DNA from 4 places in the Nitrincola nitratireducens genome. Region 2 is predicted to be linked to each of the others. Evidence: predicted binding sites of a transcription regulator. Region 2 holds the regulator's gene; each other region holds the start of a gene.

The links. Region 2 encodes FNR, which switches genes on or off when oxygen is low (the NO sensors DNR and NnrR bind a similar motif). Its sites were predicted from a motif close to TTGATNTANATCAA; they were not measured.
Region 1: D791_RS00205 (cytochrome-c peroxidase) is a predicted target of FNR. The motif match lies at 1,094-1,107, and genes of this name have one in related genera.
Region 3: D791_RS09445 (cytochrome-c peroxidase) is a predicted target of FNR. The motif match lies at 678-691, and genes of this name have one in related genera.
Region 4: D791_RS04490 (histone deacetylase family protein) is a predicted target of FNR. The motif match lies at 1,423-1,436, and genes of this name have one in related genera.

The regions. Positions count from the first base shown of each region.
Region 1 is NZ_AONB01000001.1:42,288-44,494, forward strand. Features, by position in the region: gene rpe (ribulose-phosphate 3-epimerase) at 1-381, shown strand, start outside; gene D791_RS00200 (phosphoglycolate phosphatase) at 378-1,067, shown strand; gene D791_RS00205 (cytochrome-c peroxidase) at 1,208-2,207, shown strand, end outside.
Region 2 is NZ_AONB01000001.1:515,100-517,306, reverse strand. Features, by position in the region: gene D791_RS02415 (radical SAM protein) at 1-377, shown strand, start outside; gene D791_RS21645 (oxygen-independent coproporphyrinogen III oxidase) at 356-754, shown strand; gene fnr (fumarate/nitrate reduction transcriptional regulator Fnr) at 883-1,653, shown strand; gene D791_RS02405 (adenine phosphoribosyltransferase) at 1,685-2,207, shown strand, end outside.
Region 3 is NZ_AONB01000009.1:39,323-41,529, forward strand. Features, by position in the region: gene D791_RS09440 (imelysin family protein) at 1-592, opposite strand, end outside; gene D791_RS09445 (cytochrome-c peroxidase) at 756-1,919, shown strand; gene D791_RS09450 (hypothetical protein) at 2,125-2,207, shown strand, end outside.
Region 4 is NZ_AONB01000003.1:117,076-119,282, forward strand. Features, by position in the region: gene D791_RS04485 (TRAP transporter large permease) at 1-341, shown strand, start outside; gene D791_RS04490 (histone deacetylase family protein) at 396-1,322, opposite strand; gene D791_RS04495 (DEAD/DEAH box helicase) at 1,505-2,207, opposite strand, start outside.

The sequences.
Region 1 (2,207 bases), 470 kb from region 2:
CACATAGACCGATCTCTGCAAATGATTCGTGACGGCGGTTGTAAGTCTGGATTGGTGTTTAATCCTGCAACGCCGCTGCACTACCTCGATTATGTGATGGATAAAGTCGATGTTATATTGCTGATGTCGGTGAACCCTGGCTTTGGTGGCCAAACGTTCATTCCTTCTACACTTGATAAGCTGAAAGAAGCGAAAGCGCGTATCGATGCCAGTGGTTTTGATATTCGCTTAGAGGTTGATGGCGGTGTTGGGTTAAAAAACATTGGTGAGGTAGCCAAAGCAGGGGCCGACACTTTTGTGGCTGGGTCTGCAATTTTTAATACACCGGATTACCAAAAAACGATTAATGAAATGCGATCTATTTTGGCGTCGATCAAATGAGGCAAGAACAGTATCGGCTGTCCGATCATTTTGAGAGTGGTTTGCCAAGGTTAGTGATGTTCGACTTGGATGGAACCTTGGTCGACAGTTTGCCTGATTTGGCACATGCCATTGATCAAATGCTGCCTGCATTAGGGCGTCCCCCTGCAGGGATCGAGCAGGTTGGACGCTGGGTTGGAAAAGGTGCGCACCACTTGGTTCAAGAGGCGCTTGGGTTGTCGAGCGCGTCACAGGATCCAGAGTTATTCTCAGTGGCCTATGAGCTATTTTTAGCTGCCTATAGTCAAGCCAATGGTCGTCAAGCTCGACTCTTTCCAGATGTGCAAGCATTCATAGAGTATCTAGAGCAACAGGGGGTGATGCTGGCATTGGTGACTAATAAGCCCGAAGCCTTTACGCTGCCATTACTCGACGCAATGAATCTTAAATCGCACTTTTCGTTAATCGTATCGGGCGATACACTGCCCTTGAAAAAGCCGCATCCAGATCAATTGCTGCATGTGATTCAGCATTTTGGCGTTGATTTGGCGCAGAGCTTAATGGTGGGTGATTCCAGTAATGACGTCTTGGCTGCAAGGGCGGCAGGTTGCCCAGTTGTGTGTGTCTCCTATGGGTACAACCATGGCGAATCCATTTACGACGCGCATGCAGATGCTGTGGTTGATTCGATGATGGCCTTAGTTTAAAACGTTCAATCAAACTGGATTAAAGTTTGATCTATGTCAATTTTAGGTCGATCTAATTAAGTTTGTTTGATTGTAAAGCCGGAGCTCTTTGCTAAACTGTCCCTGAGTATAAACCTGATAAGGGTATCCAAGGGGGCAGTATGAAAAGAAAAATGAGTGGGCTGTGCATTGCCATTGGTTTAGCGATGGTATCGTCTTCAGCCGTTATTGCAGATGAACTCAGAGTAAGAGCGAATGCGCTTTTTTCTGCAGTTCCCACCGAGGCGCCTGAAATTGAAGGCAATGTACTAACGCCCGAAAAAGTAGAATTGGGCAAAATGTTGTTCTTCGAACCACGCCTATCTTCCAGTCACTTAATTAGCTGCAACACCTGTCACAACGTGGGCATGGGCGGTCACGACTATCTACCTGTATCGATTGGTCATGGCTGGCAAAAAGGGCCGCGTAATGCACCAACCGTCTTTAATGCTGTGTTCAACGCAGCCCAGTTTTGGGACGGTCGTGCCGCTGACTTAGCTGAGCAGGCAAAGGGGCCTGTGCAGGCGGGTGTTGAAATGAGCAGTACGCCAGCGCGTGTTGTGGCAACCTTAAACAGTATGCCTGAGTACATTGAGCGTTTTAAAGCGTCTTTCCCAGGTGAGGCTGATCCGGTTACGTTTGATAATATGGCGGTGGCCATCGAAGCGTTTGAGGCAACGTTGATTACGCCTAATGCGCGTTTCGATCAGTATCTGGGGGGTGCAGATGATGCGTTGACCAGTGACGAGAAAGAAGGATTGGCCCTGTTCATGGATAAAGGCTGTGCAGCCTGTCATGCAGGGGTTAACTTTGGTGGTCAGCAATACTTCCCATTTGGGCTTGTGACACGTCCAGGAGCGGATATTCTTCCTCCAGGGGACAGAGGTCGTGTAGAGGTCACCAATACTGCATCGGATGAATACGTGTTCCGTGCTGCACCTTTGCGCAACATTGAGTTAACTGCGCCGTATTTCCATTCTGGGGCTGTTTGGGACTTGGAAGAAGCGGTTGCGGTTATGGGAACGTCTCAGCTAGGGACCGAACTGAACGATGAGCAGGTGCAGAAAATCACTGCGTTCTTGCGGACACTAACAGGCGATATTCCTGAGGTGGTGTACCCGA
Region 2 (2,207 bases):
ACATGGATCTTATCTATGGTCTTCCGCATCAAACCCTTTCAAGTTTTGATGCAACGCTGGATGAAATCATTCGGATGAGCCTGATCGCCTGTCTGTCTTTAACTACGCTCACCTACCGGATCGCTTTCGTTCGCAAAAACACATTCAATCCGACACCCTGCCATCTGCCGATGTCAAACTGGATATCCTACAACACACCATTAATAAACTACTGGGTGCGGGCTATGTCTATATCGGCATGGATCATTTTGCAAAGCCGAATGACAGCCTTGCGATTGCCCAGCAAAATGGCCAACTGCATCGCAACTTTCAAGGCTACACCACACACTCTGATTGTGACTTGGTTGCAATTGGTGTGTCCTCTATTAGCCAGATAGGCTCCGTGTTTTACCAAAACGAGCATGACTTAAGCCTGTACACCGATGCAATTGATCATAAGCAACATGCGATAAAGCGCGGCATTAGTTTAAATGAAGATGATCGAATTCGCTCAGCTGTTATTAACCAACTCATTTGTCATTTTTCGTTGAACCCTGCGGATATTGAACAACGCTTTGACATCAATTTCGCGACCTACTTCGCTGAGGAGCTGACGGAGCTTGCGCAATTCGAAGCCGATGGCTTGATCACGTTGGACAAGGGGGTTATTCAAGTCACACCTGCAGGGCGCTTATTAATTAGACGCATTTGCATGACGTTTGATGCGTATATTCCAAAGCAAGCACCTGTTCGCGGATACTCCAGAATTATTTAAAGCTCGCGTGCGTCCGGCAATTGCCTATTCGCAACTGCCGGATACTTCTTCACCCCGCCGCCTAAATGTTACATAATACCCAATCGAGAGCATCCGATGTTCATTCCGATAAGGTGATAGGTGTACGAATGGAAGAAAAACGCTCAACAGGCAAACTTCACAGTCTCAATCAAGTGCACTGCAGCACCTGCAGTTTAAGCTCCTTGTGTCTGCCCGTATCCTTGAACATGACGGAGATGGAGCGCCTTGATAATATCATTGATAAAAGCCGTCCATTAAAAAAAGGCGAGCACCTGTTTAGACAAGGTGATACCTTTACAAGCATTTTTGCCATTCGTGCGGGCTCTGTAAAAAGCTACTGCATCACCAATGATGGCGAAGAGCAGATCACAGGTTTCTTTTTTCCAGGAGAGCTGGTGGGGCTCAGTGGCTTCAACGATACGGCCTACCCTGTTTCAGCCAAAATTCTGGAAACCACCACCGTCTGCGAAATCCCTTTTGAGCGCTTGGACGATCTATCAGGCCACATGCCTGAGCTGCGTCGCCAGATTCTTCGGACCATGAGCCGCGAAATCAGCAATGACCAACAGATGATGACGCTTTTGTCGAAAAAAACAGCGGAGCAGCGCGTGGCCACCTTTCTGATCAAGCTGACGCAACGTTTTCATGAACGAGGCTACTCTCAAAACTACTTGCGTTTATCTATGTCACGAAATGAGATAGGCAATTATCTTGGTTTAGCCGTTGAAACCATCAGCCGTATTTTCACACGCTTCCAAACGCAAAACATGATTCTTGTTGATGGTAAACAAGTTGAAATTCTGAACTATGATGCGCTTTTCGAACTATCAGGTGAAGCCATTGACAAGCCGACACCTGCTTGCAAAACCTCTCTTTAAACCCGATGTCCGGGTCTCGCTGGAGTTTTAAATGTCTTACGATGAGTTTTATGTCAAATCCGTGGTCCGGTCTATCTCAGACTGGCCAGAACCCGGCGTTATTTTTCGTGATGTCACCCCTGTTTTTAAAGATCCCAAAGCCATGCGAATCACCTGTGATGCGTTTATTCAGCGCTACATAGACAGCTCGATTACCCATGTCGCGTGTATAGATGCCAGAGGCTTTATCCTGGGCTCTGTGGTTGCGTATCAACTGAATTTGCCCTTGGTGCTGATCCGAAAAAAAGGCAAGCTACCCGGCGAAACCATCGCAGAGGAATACTCGCTTGAATATGGATCGGCGACGGTCGAACTTCAAAAAGACGCCATCCAAGAGGGTGATACTGTCTTAATTTTTGACGATTTGATCGCAACAGGCGGAACCGTTCTTGCGGCAGCGTCTCTTATTAAGCGCTTAGGCGGACAAGTGGCCGAAGTCGCTGCCTTAATCGACCTACCCGATCTAAAAGGCTCGCAACGTATTCAAGACAGTGGCATACCTGTTTTTGCGTTAC
Region 3 (2,207 bases), on a different contig from region 2:
CTGGGCGTTCGCCTGAGCCCGGCTCAGTACCATAAAGATCCTGACCCCAAAGTAAAAACTCAATGGCGTGGTACCCAATGGCAACGTTTGCTTCAATATCATCAATCTCATGCAGAGTATCGCTTAATAACTCGGCGGTGATTTCAGACACGTCTATTGTTTGGTTACCAAGCACCAAGGTTTGATTGGCAATAACGTTGGCCGCATAGAAGGGGTTTTCGTCAGATTCTTCTCCGTAATGTTCAACACTGACATAGTCGATTAAACCTTCATCCAGTGGCCAGGCATTCACGCGCCCTTCCCACTCATCGACGATTTCATTGCCAAAACGATATACTTCCGTTTGCATGTAAGGGACACGCGCATCACGCCAGGCTTGGCGAGCTGCTTCGAGATTGGCTTCCGTTGGGTCATTCAAAAAGGCATCAATTTTAGATTTCAGCTGAAGAGCACCAGCAACTGAATCACTGTAAGCTGCTTCAGCGATGTTGGCATAGGTCGTAATGACTTGGGCAGGTGTGGCAGCAAATACGCTTGAAGCGCCTAAGCCCAGTGCCATTCCGACCAAAACTCCTGATAACCGCTTGTTCATTGCAAACTCCCTCTGATGAATTAAGATGCAGAATAATATAATTGATAGTCATTATCATTACAATTATTTATTATATGTAGATTATTTGATCCTGATCAATGGTATTGACTTCGATTAGTCGCTAGGCTTCATTTTTCTCATGGCATTGGAGACGGATTCCGTCATGAAATACACCCTCATACGAATGCTGAAAATGGCCTTTATAGGTTTGTTATTGAGCATGCCCTTTCAAGTAAATGCACAATCCTTTGACGCTGAAAAAGCAGAACTCGGCCAACGATTATTTTTTGATCCCAATTTATCGCGCAATCGCACCCAATCGTGTGCAACCTGCCATGCACCTTCCACGGCTTTTTCAGACTCTAGACCCAACCTTACCGACTCAGCGGCCTCCCTTGGTGACGATAATCAGTCTTTCGGTGACCGAAATGCCCCCATGGTCACCTATGCTGCTCAGACCCCTGATTTCCACCGAAATGCACAAGGGATTTATGTGGGTGGTTTTTTCTGGGATGGGCGTGCGGCGAACTTAGCCGAGCAGGCAAAGGGCCCCCCGCTCAACCCAATTGAGATGGGAATGCCTGATGAAGAGTCGGTCATTGAACGAATATTGGAAAATCCGATTTATCCTCCACTGTTTAAAGCTCTATATGGTGAGCCAATCTTTGAGAACACCCAAGCCGCCTATAACGCCATGGCAGATGCGCTTGCTCATTTTGAGAAAACCGAGTTATTCAACCCTTTTGATTCAAAATATGATCGCTATCTTCAAGGAAAGGCACAGTTAACGCCTGAAGAAGAGCTGGGCATGACGCTGTTTTTCTCGCAACAGTTCACCAATTGCAATCTGTGCCATCAACTCAACCCTTTGCCTGGTCGAGAAAAGGAAGTGTTTAGCAATTTTGAATATCACAATATTGGCGTGCCTGTGAACGCTAAACTCAGAGAGATTAATGGTGTCACCGATAACGACGTTGGACTCTTTGCTCATCCTGAGGTCGACGATCCATCCAGTATCGGAAAATTCAAAACACCCAGTCTGCGTAATGTAGCCGTGACTGGGCCCTATATGCATAACGGCGTGTTTCAGGACTTACGCACGGTTATCCTTTTCTATAATCAATACAATTCACGAAGCGCCAAAATGCGCATCAATCCAGAAACAGGTTTAGAATGGGAAGCACCCGAAATCCCCGAAAACATTTCACTCACCGAACTGCAAACAGGTCCGGCTCTTGACGACAAACGCGTAGATGCATTAGTTGCATTTCTCAAGACCTTAACCGATGCTCGCTTTGAGCATTTACTTAACGCCAGCACTGACTAATCAAGCAAATGCCTCCACCCTACCCAGCCTTTACCATCACGAGCAAGGCTGGGTCATCAACCACTTAGTTCACCTTTCCTACTTAAAAAACCTTCATCTCAATAATTCTTGAGTCTTTTACACAGTTTTTTGCGATTAATGTTGCAGTGCAACATAGATGAGCTATAATAGATACAACTTAAGTCTACTTTACAGGGCTATGACTATGCTAAATTCCAGTGAAATGGCCATTCTTGTGGCCCTAAAGCGTCTCGGCAAGCGTGATGGTATTTTCCCCCCCATCATGCT
Region 4 (2,207 bases), on a different contig from region 2:
TTTTTGTGATGCTGTTGATGTTTATTCTAGGCTTTATTCTGGATACCTTTGAAATCATCTTCTTGGTAATTCCAATTACGGCGCCGATATTGCTGATGATGGACATCGATCCGATTTGGTTAGGGGTAATGGTTGCAGTGAATCTGCAAACCAGTTTCTTAACACCGCCTTTCGGTTTTGCGCTCTTCTATTTGCGAGGCGTGGCTCCGGATAGCATTACAACACGCCATATCTATCAAGGTGCTATGCCGTTTGTCTTCTTGCAAGTCATGGTTATTGGCTTGTTGATTCTGTTCCCAGGCTTAGTGACTTGGTTGCCGGACATGATTTACGGTCGTTAACACGATATAGACATTGCCCCTAGCGTCTCGTACAGTAGGCGCTAGGGGGCTTTTCTAAAAACCAGCTAAGACTTCCAAGTGTGCCTGAACACTAAACGCAAGTGATACAGGGTTGTATCCACCTTCAAGTACCGACACGATTCGCCCTTCAGAAAACTCATCCGCAATTTGCATAATTTTCTGAGTAACCCAGCGATAGTCCTCTTCATCTAAATTTAAATCAGCCATTGGGTCTTCTTTGTGTGCATCAAACCCTGCTGAAATAAAAATCATATCGGGCTTGTGTGTCCTGAGTGCGGGCAGCCATTGCTGTTCAATGGCATCACGGAACAGGGATGCATCAGAGTGTGCTGCGAGTGGACAATTGACAATGTTCGGGCGGTCAATTGAGCAATATCGCTCGGGATAATAAGGATGTTGGAAAGTGGAGCAGACCAACACCTCTGGTCGATCTTTAAAAATATCCACGGTGCCATTGCAATGATGCACATCGAAATCCAAGATCGCCACGCGGGAGATGGATGGGTGGGTTAGGGCATGACAGGCACCGATAGCGACATTGTTATAAAAGCAAAAGCCCATGGCCATGTTGTACTCGGCATGATGCCCCGGTGGGCGTACCGCGCAGAACGCATTTTTCGCTTTTCCCGCTAAAACACGATTGGTTGCCAGTATCGCACTTCCCGCCGCTAAGCTGGCGGCATGCAATGAGTCGGGGCAGAGTGCTGTATCATCGTCTGTGTATACAACTCCCTCTCTTGGCAGCTTCATCGTTAATTTTTTATGGTGAAGATTTGCATGGGCGAGTTTGATTTGCTCTTCAGTTACATGCACCGAAGTAAGTTGATCTAAATGATCGAGTAGTCCAGTTCGACTGAGCACTTTGTGTATGGCTTGCAGTCGCGTTGGGCTTTCTGGATGGTCTGGCCCCATATTATGGAGCATGCAGTCTTCATGAGTGATGTACGCCGTTGCCGTCATTATTTTTCTCCTTCAACTTCCCTATTTTAGAGTATAAAGGAATTAATTAAGGTTAGGCGAAAGTTGTATTTTTAGAAAAAACTTCAAACTGTGCTAAAGCTTGATTCAGATCAAGCTTTAGCTTTGAGTCCCACTGTAGGATGTATCTACAGCATAGAACTGTACTTTTAGGCGTCGGTGTGTCACCCAGCATCCGGCGCTTTTCTTTTTTTCAGAGGCGCAAAACCTTGGTCAATAGGGGTTGCTGACTCTGCATTCGATGTCGGTGCACGACGTTTGCCGATGGCTTTCTTGTCGCGATGACGCTCTTTCACCTTAGGCTTAGTATCTAGTTTATCCTTAAGTTCTTTTTTCTTCTTACTGCCAGCTGCTTTACCTGAGCTTTTGACTTTTTCAGGGCCTTTGTAATGGCCTAGGAAACCTGCAATGGTGCGCTGAGTAAATGACAGTTTGAGATAACGCTCGACGCTTCTCATTAGATTCCACTCAGACGGCGCGATCAGTGTAATTGCAGTGCCTGATTTCCCTGCACGCCCAGTACGACCGATACGGTGAACGTATTCATCTCCAGAGCGTGGCATTTCAAAGTTAATGACGAGATCCACTCCGTCAATATCCAAGCCGCGTGCGGCAACGTCAGTGGCAACGAGAACCTGCACATGGCCATCTCTAAAAAAACGCAGGGTTTTGCGGCGTTCAACTTGGTCCATCTCACCATGCAGAGATGCTGTTCTATGCTTGTGATACTTCAAGACATTGCCCAGATGCACTGAAGCGGCGCGAGTGTTGGTAAATACCACGGCTCTTTCTGGCTTTTCTTCGTCTAAAATGGCACTGATCAAACGCTCTTTGTGCTTGATATCATCCGCTAGAATAATTTGTTGG